2 regions of the Serratia sp. Ae19-1 genome follow, and region 1 is predicted to be linked to the other one. Evidence: predicted binding sites of a transcription regulator. Region 1 holds the regulator's gene; the other holds the start of a gene.
The links. Region 1 encodes Fur, which represses iron uptake genes when iron is present. Its sites were predicted from a motif close to ATAATAATGAGAACNACTATCAA; they were not measured.
Positions count from the first base shown of each region.

Region 2: a site for Fur is predicted at 2,585-2,607, ahead of sufA (Fe-S cluster assembly scaffold SufA). Genes of this name have one in related genera too.

Region 1 covers NZ_JBCHWD010000001.1:350,131-354,672, forward strand. Annotated here, with positions in the region: gene AAIE04_RS01720 (beta-N-acetylhexosaminidase) at 1-2,379, shown strand, start outside; gene fur (ferric iron uptake transcriptional regulator) at 2,628-3,074, opposite strand; gene fldA (flavodoxin FldA) at 3,404-3,943, opposite strand; gene ybfE (LexA regulated protein) at 4,207-4,494, opposite strand.
Region 2 covers NZ_JBCHWD010000006.1:284,505-289,046, forward strand. Annotated here, with positions in the region: gene ydiJ (D-2-hydroxyglutarate dehydrogenase YdiJ) at 1-1,267, shown strand, start outside; gene menI (1,4-dihydroxy-2-naphthoyl-CoA hydrolase) at 1,264-1,680, shown strand; gene AAIE04_RS18685 (hypothetical protein) at 1,726-2,130, opposite strand; gene sufA (Fe-S cluster assembly scaffold SufA) at 2,658-3,029, shown strand; gene sufB (Fe-S cluster assembly protein SufB) at 3,044-4,540, shown strand.

The DNA of each region.
Region 1 (4,542 bases):
CAGACCCTGCGGGTGGATAACGATCAGTTCAAGATAGCCCACCTCACCGGCGATCTGTACAAGCTGGAGCCGACCGCCAAATTCAGCGGTTTCCCTGCGGGCAAGGCGGTGGAAATCCCGGTGGTCGCCGAATATTGGCAGCTGTTTAGAAATGACTTCCTGCCGCGCTGGTATGCCACGTCCGGCGACGCCAAGCCGAAAATGCTGGCGAATACCGACACCGAAAACCTGGACCAGTTCGTGGCGCCGTTCACCGGCGATCAGTGGAAGCGCACCAAAGACGACAAAAACATTTTGATGACGCCGGCTTCGCGCTTTGTCAGCAATGCCGATCTGCAGACGCTGCCCGCCGGCGTGCTGCGCGGCCAGATCGTGCCGACGCCGATGCAGGTGAAGGTCCACGCGCAGGACGCCGATCTGCGCAAAGGAGTTTCGCCGGATCTTAGCACGCTGGTCAAGCCGGCGGCAGATGTCGTCACCCAGCGCTTCGCGCTGCTGGGCGTGCCGGTTCAGGCCAACGGCTATCCGATCAAGACCGATATCCAGCCGGGCAAGTTTAAAGGCGCGATGGCGGTGCCGGGCGCCTATGAGCTGAAGATCGGCAAAAAAGAGGCGCGGGTGATCGGCTTCGATCAGGCCGGGGTGTTCTATGGGTTGCAGTCGATCCTGTCGTTAGTGCCGACCGACGGCAGCGGCAAGATTGCTACATTGGACGCCAGCGACGCGCCGCGCTTCCAGTATCGCGGCATTTTCCTCGACGTGGCGCGCAACTTCCATAAGAAGGATGCTGTGTTGCGTCTGCTGGATCAGATGGCGGCCTACAAGCTCAACAAATTCCACTTCCACCTGAGCGATGATGAAGGTTGGCGTATCGAGATCCCCGGTTTGCCAGAGTTGACGGAAGTCGGCGGCCAGCGCTGCCACGATCTGACCGAAACCACCTGCCTGCTGCCGCAGTACGGCCAGGGGCCGGACGTCTACGGCGGTTTCTTCAGCCGTCAGGACTATATCGACATCATCAAATACGCCCAGGCGCGCCAGATTGAAGTGATCCCTGAGATCGACATGCCGGCGCACGCCCGCGCCGCGGTGGTGTCGATGGAGGCGCGCTATAAAAAGCTGCATGCCGCCGGAAAAGAGCAGGAGGCTAACGAATTCCGCCTGGTGGATCCGACCGATACCTCCAATACCACCTCCGTGCAGTTCTTTAACCGCCAGAGCTACCTGAACCCGTGCCTGGATTCTTCCCAGCGCTTTGTCGACAAGGTGATCGGCGAGATCGCCCAGATGCATAAAGAAGCCGGGCAGCCGATCAAAACCTGGCACTTCGGCGGCGACGAGGCGAAAAACATCCGCCTGGGCGCCGGCTATACCGACAAGGCGAAACCGGAGCCGGGTAAAGGCGTCATCGACCAGAGCAACGAAGACAAGCCGTGGGCCAAGTCGCAGGTTTGCCAGACGATGATCAAAGAAGGCAAGGTGGCCGACATGGAGCACTTGCCGAGCTACTTCGGCCAGGAGGTCAGCAAGCTGGTGAAGGCGCACGGCATCGACAGAATGCAGGCCTGGCAGGACGGCCTGAAAGACGCCGAGAGCGCGAAGTCGTTCGCCACCTCGCGCGTGGGCGTCAACTTCTGGGATACCTTGTACTGGGGCGGTTTCGACAGCGTCAACGATTGGGCCAATAAAGGGTATGAAGTGGTGGTCTCCAACCCGGACTACGTCTACATGGACTTCCCTTACGAGGTGAACCCGGACGAGCGCGGTTACTACTGGGGTACCCGCTTCAGCGACGAGCGCAAGGTGTTCAGCTTCGCGCCGGACAACATGCCGCAGAACGCGGAAACCTCGGTCGATCGCGACGGCAACCACTTCAACGCCAAGAGCGACAAGCCGTGGCCGGGAGCCTACGGGTTGTCCGCTCAGCTGTGGAGCGAAACCCAGCGCACCGATCCGCAGATGGAATACATGATCTTCCCGCGCGCGCTGTCGGTGGCCGAACGCGCCTGGCACCGCGCCGGTTGGGAGCAGGACTATCGCGCCGGCCGCGAATACAAAGGCGGGGAGACCCACTTTGTCGACACCAAGGCGCTGGAGAAAGACTGGCTGCGCTTCGCCAATATCCTGGGCCAGCGTGAACTGGCCAAGCTGGACAAAGGCGGCGTCGCTTATCGTCTGCCGGTGCCCGGCGCACGCGTAGCGGGCGGCAAGCTGGAGGCGAATATCGCGCTGCCGGGATTGGGCATCGAGTATTCCACCGACGGCGGCAAGCAGTGGCAGCGTTATGACGCCAAGGCCAAGCCGGCGGTATCGGGTGAGGTGCAGGTGCGTTCGGTCAGTCCGGACGGTAAACGTTACAGCCGCGCCGAGAAGGTCTAAGCCCGGCGCATCGGCCTGTCGTCATGGCGGCGGGCCGCTTAACGAAGGGGGAATGCGTCCGCCTCTGCGCGTGTCGGCGTGAAGCGGACGTGAAAGTGAGAGCAGTACGTGGAGTCGCAGTGCCGCTGCAATTGTAGTATTTCATGACATGATCTTTCCCCGGCTGGTCCGGGGATTTTTTTGCTCACCGTTCAGCAAGCATAAAAAAACCGCCTCAGGGTGAGGCGGTTTTTCATAACCGGTCAGGCTTACTTCTTGTCGTGCAGCGTTTCGTCTTCGCGGCAGTCACCGGTTTCACAGTGGCCGTACAGGTACAGGCTGTGGTTGGTGAGCTTAATGCCGTGCTGCTTGGCGATATCACGCTGGCGCACTTCGATGGATTCGTCACTGAATTCGATCACTTTGCCGCAGTCCAGGCAAATCAGGTGATCGTGGTGATGCTGTTGGGTCAGTTCGAACACGGACTTGCCGCCTTCGAAATTGTGACGTGTCACAATGCCCGCATCGTCAAACTGGTTCAGTACGCGATAAACCGTTGCCAGGCCGATCTCTTCGCCCATATCAATCAGTTTTTTGTACAAATCTTCCGCACTGACGTGATGGCATTCCGGATTTTGCAGTACTTCCAGGATTTTGAGTCGCGGAAGCGTGACTTTTAAGCCGGCCTTCTTCAATGCGATGTTGTTGTCGGTCATGCGAATTCAGTCCTGTTACTATGCTAATCAAGTTGAGGCGTACTCGCCTGTGGCATCGGTCGGCACAAAGAGTTAATGCGTCTCATTATAGAACCGGTTGTACTAAATGGAAACCGCCGGTTGTTAACAAAGATATAATTGCACTATTGCATGTTTTGCATGCAACGCCTTGATGGGTGGGATAAACCGATAACTCAGTCTACCTTGACGGGGTGGGAAGTTACAAATCTGTAGCTTCTATCGCAGCAATCCCTGCTGCCGATGATGGCCCTGTGCGCACACTATGCACTTTACAGGGCCTTTGTTCAACCTTTCGCCAGTTGCGGCGTTTAGCCGACGATATCGGCCAGGCTCAGCTCTTCGACGATCTGTTTGACCCAGGCGTCGACGCGCTCGTTGGTCAGCTCCGGCTGGCGGTCTTCGTCGATCGCGAGACCAATGAAGTGGTTGTCGTCCGCCAGGCCTTTGGAGGCCTCGAAGTGGTAGCCTTTGGTCGGCCAGTGGCCCACGATGGCCGCGCCGCGCGGTTCAATGATGTCGCGGATGGTGCCCATCGCGTCACAGAAGTATTCCGCGTAGTCTTCCTGGTCGCCGCAGCCGAACAGCGCCACCAGTTTGCCGTTGAAATCGACTTCTTCCAGCGTCGGGAAGAAATCATCCCAGTCACACTGCGCTTCACCGTAGTACCAGGTCGGGATACCCAGCAGCAGGATATCGAACCCTTCCAGGTCTTCTTTGCTGCTTTTAGCGATGTCGTGTACTTCAGAGACGTCGTCGCCAAACTGTTTCTGGAGAATTTTCTGGATCATTTTGGCAATGTTTTCGGTATTGCCAGTGTCGCTGCCAAAGAAAATGCCTACAGTAGCCATATCGCGTATAACCTTTAAATTCAAGTAATTGCATTACTCGATGCCAGCACTGCCGCCGCTGACGCCGATTAAAATGATGCCATGACAAGAGCCTTTCGCAACGGGGCGAGCGCCGACAGGCGCAGTCTCTTGCCGGTAAATGCGTATCATGCCAGAAAGTGGCGCCGGGGTTTTATCGCATTTATGCGATGCCGGAGAATGAAGAAAAGCGTGGTCGATCCGGCGTTGTCCTTAACGCCGCGCCGCGCGTGCGGCCGAAGAGATCAATGTTCCGGCTGTTCTTCCGCCAGTTGCGCCAACAGCATCTGCTCGATGAGTTCGCTGCGGCTAATGTTGCGCTGTTCCGCCAGTTTGTTCAGGGCGTCCACCGCATCCGCGTTGATTTTCAGCTCTACGCGCCGCAATCCACGCACTTTATCGCGCCGTAACTGATTGCGCTTATTGATTCTAAGCTGTTCATCGCGGGAAAGCGGGTTGGTTTTCGGGCGCCCCGGACGGCGTTCATCTGCGAACAGATCCAGCGTCGTGCGATCCGTTTGTTCTTTTGCCATAGGTAGCGGTACTGCAAGGGAGTTTGCATCAAAAAGCGCTCGCACGCT
Region 2 (4,542 bases), on a different contig from region 1:
GAAGATCAGCGGCAACCGCATTCATTCGCCGAAAGGGCGGGCGACGCTGGTGCGCGAGTGGTTGCGTCTGTTGGCCGAGCAGGGCGTGGATCCGCTGGCGCTGGAGAAACAGCTGCCGCAGCAGCGCCTCAGCTTGCGCGGCGTGATCGAAAAGACCCGCAACAGCTGGCACGCCGGCAAAGGCGAGTATGACTTCTCGCACGAAGTGAAAGAGGCGATGTCCGGCTGCCTGGCCTGCAAGGCCTGCTCCACCCAGTGCCCGATCAAGATTGACGTGCCGGGGTTCCGTTCGCGCTTCCTGCAGCTCTACCACACCCGCTATCTGCGCCCGGTGAGCGACTACATGGTCGCCGGCGTGGAGAGCTACACCCCGCTGATGGCCCGCGCGCCGAAGGTGTTCAACTTCTTCTTCCGCCAGCCGTGGCTGCGGGAGATGAGCCGCAACGCCATCGGCATGGTCGATCTGCCGCTGTTGTCCAGCCCGACGCTGCGTCAGCAGCTGTCCGGCCACCGCGCGACCACGTTGACGCTGGAGCAGTTGGAAGGGTTGAGCGCCGAGCAACGCGCAGAGCACGTGCTGATCGTTCAGGATCCGTTCACCAGCTATTACGACGCCAAAGTGGTGGCGGATTTCGTGCGGCTGGTGGAGAAGCTCGGCTATAAACCGGTGCTGCTGCCGTTCTCGCCGAACGGCAAGGCGCAGCATGTGAAAGGTTTCCTGACGCGCTTTGCCCGCACCGCACGCAAAACCGCCGATTTCCTCAACCGCGTGGCGCAGCTCGGCATGCCTATGGTGGGCGTCGATCCGGCGCTGGTGCTGTGCTACCGCGACGAATACCGCGAGATCCTCGGCGCCGAGCGCGGCGATTTCCAGGTGCAGCTGGTGCATGAATGGTTGCAACAGCGGATCGCGGATCGCGCCGAACAGCCGGCGACCGGCGAGCCCTGGTATCTGTTCGGCCACTGCACCGAAACCACCGCGCTGCCGGCCAGCGGCCAACAGTGGGCGGCGATCTTCGCCCGCTTCGGCGCCAAACTGGAGAACGTCAGCGTCGGCTGCTGCGGCATGGCGGGCACTTACGGCCACGAAGCCAAGAACCTGCAAAACTCGCTCGGCATTTATGAGCTATCATGGCATCCGACGCTGCAGCGTTTGCCGCGGCAGCGCTGCCTGGCGACCGGCTATTCGTGCCGCAGCCAGGTGAAACGCATCGAGGGCAATGGCGTGCGCCACCCATTACAGGCACTTCTGGAGATGATTGAGTGAAATTGTGGAAACGTGAAACATCGCTGGAGCAGCTGAACCGCGCCGGTGACGGCTGCATGGTCAGCCATGTGGGCATCGAGTTTACCCAGATGGGCGAGGATTTCCTCGAGGCCACCATGCCGGTCGATGGCCGTACCCGGCAGCCGTTCGGGCTGTTGCACGGCGGAGCGTCGGTGGTGCTGGCGGAATCGATGGGATCGATGGCCGGCTACCTGTGCAGCGAAGGCGAGCAGAAAGTGGTGGGGCTGGAGATCAACGCCAACCACCTGCGCGCGGTGTTCGATGGGCAGGTGCGCGGGGTGTGCCGTGCGCTGCACGTGGGCCGCCGCCATCAGGTGTGGCAGATAGAGATCTTCGACGCGCGCGACCGGCTGTGCTGCACCTCGCGTCTGACCACGGCGGTCATCGACTGATCCCCGCCGGCTTCCGCAGGCCAGCGGCCTGCGGAACGCATCGCTTTACAGTTGAAACGGCACGCGTTTGACGAAGTCCTTCTGAAACGCGTTCGCCTTCTCCCAGGTGCCTTCCATCGCATATTTTTGGCAGATCAGCGTCAGCGTGTGGCGTGCGAAGTGGTAGCTTTGCACCCGAAACAGCTGGCAGCGCTGCGGATTGTTGATCTCGACGATCAGCCGGTTGTGCAGCTTGCTGAGCGCGTGCAGGTAGCTGTCGTCGTCGCCGTTCTCCAGGCACAGATTGGCCATGGTCAGGCTGACGCTGTTGTATCGCTTCAGATGATCAATATTGCATTCCGGGCGTCGCAGCGCCGCTTCGGCCATATAAAAGTCCACCGTGGCGTCGCGCACGCTGAATTTGTATTCGTCAATCTTGCCCAGCAACCATGCGTTGATCGTAAGAGTCATTGGCTTCGCGCTCAAATTCAAATTGAATGATAATCATTATCATATAAACTGCCGCGTTGCCGATCAATCCCCGATACGGCGTTTTTTTGTTGTGCAGGGTGGCAATTGGCCCTCGGCGGCCCAACTTGATCCAGAGCGACTAAACTTTAATCAGCAGCCCCTCAGTCCGCACAGGGCGAGAAATGCCGATAAACGCACATTTACGACAGACAGAATGCAGAAATAGGTATTTTCTATGAATGTTTAGAACGGCAACGCACCGTGGCGCTGTAACGCTGACGGGCCACCGGGGAGTGCGGTACGGTGATGCAGGATAGATAACAAATTCATAGGGATAGCATGCACACCTTGCCGCCTGACGCCGCAAGCCGCCACGGATGTCCCGTTGGCTTGCCGCGCGCCGCAGCGAAAAACCGCGCTCGCGGCGGATACCCCCGCAAAACAAACGGTTGAAGTGATAATCGTTATCACTAACATATAAGCAACCCAGATTGGCTGTGGCCAAACACGAGTGTGAGGTAGACCCTATGCAAACGGAAAATGTCGGCACTTTTTCTCTGGATGAAAATGTCTGGCAAGGCATTTCGCTCAGCGACAGCGCCGTACGACAAATAACGAAACTGATGCAGCAGGATCCGCAGGTGAAAGGGCTGCAGCTAGGGGTGAAACAATCCGGCTGCGCCGGCTTTGCCTATGTGCTGGATCTGACCCGCGACCCCGCCGATGACGATCTGCTGTTTGAGCGCGACGGCGCCAAACTGTATGTGCCGCTGAAGGCGATGCCGTTTATCGATGGCACCACGGTCGATTATGTCCGTGAAGGGCTGAACCAGATCTTCAAATTCAACAACCCTAAAGCTCAGCATGCCTGCGGGTGCGGCGAGAGTTTTGGCGTTTGAGCGATGCAATCAACATGACACGAAGCAATGTAGAAATGCCTAATGAAGTGCAGGCTTGGGTCAGCGAAGGTCGCTACAAAGAAGGCTTCTTCACCCAGCTGGCAACCGATGAGTTGGCCAAGGGCATCAACGAAGAGGTGGTGCGCGCCATCTCGGCCAAGCGCAACGAACCCGAGTGGATGCTGGAATTCCGCCTCGAGGCCTATCGCGCCTGGCTGCAGATGGAAGAACCGCACTGGCTGAAGGCCAATTACGATCGCCTGAACTACCAGGACTACAGTTACTATTCGGCGCCGTCCTGCGGCAGCTGCGACGACGCCTGCGGTTCGCAACCCGGCGCCGAGCAGCAAACGGGCGCGGCGACGGAAAAAGATTACCTGACCAGCGAAGTGGAGCTGGCGTTCAACCAGCTCGGCGTGCCGGTACGCGAGGGCAGCGAGGTGGCGGTGGACGCCATCTTCGACTCGGTCTCGGTCGCCACCACCTACCGTGAAAAACTGGCGGAGAGCGGGGTGATCTTCTGCTCGTTCGGCGAAGCGATCCAGGAGTACCCGGATCTGGTGCGCCAATACCTGGGGCGGGTGGTGCCGTCCAACGATAACTTCTTCGCCGCGCTGAACGCCGCGGTGGCTTCCGACGGCACCTTCGTCTACGTGCCGAAGGGCGTGCGTTGCCCGATGGAGCTGTCGACCTATTTCCGTATCAACGCCGCCAAAACCGGCCAGTTTGAGCGCACCATCCTGATCGCCGACGAAGGCAGTTACGTCAGCTACATCGAGGGCTGTTCTGCCCCGGTGCGCGACAGCTACCAGCTGCACGCGGCGGTGGTGGAAGTGATCTTGCATAAAGACGCCGAAGTGAAATACTCGACGGTGCAGAACTGGTTCTCCGGCGGCGAGAGCAAGGGCGGCATCCTCAACTTCGTCACCAAGCGCGCGCTGTGTGAAGGCGCCGGTTCGAAAATGTCTTGGACCCAGTCGGAAACCGGCTCGGCCATCACCTGGAAATACCCGAGCGTGATCCTGCAGGGCGACAACTCGATCGGCGAATTCTTCTCGGTGGCGCTGACCAGCGGCCATCAGCAGGCGGATACCGGCACCAAGATGATCCACATCGGCAAAAACACCAAGTCGACCATCATCGCCAAAGGCATCTCCGCCGGCCACAGCGAGAACACCTATCGCGGCCTGGTGAAAATCCTGCCGGGGGCGGAAAACGCCCGTAACTTTACCCAGTGCGACTCGATGCTGATCGGGCCGGACAGCGGCGCCCACACGTTCCCGTACGTCGAAGCGCGCAACAACAGCGCTCAGCTGGAGCACGAAGCCACCACCTCGAAGATCGGCGACGACCAGCTGTTCTACTGCCTGCAGCGCGGCATCAGCGAGGATGACGCCATTTCGATGATCGTCAACGGTTTCTGCAAGGACGTTTTCTCCGAGCTGCCGCTGGAGTTCGCCGTCGAGGCGCAGAAACTTTTGGCCATCAGCCTGGAACACAGCGTGGGCTAATC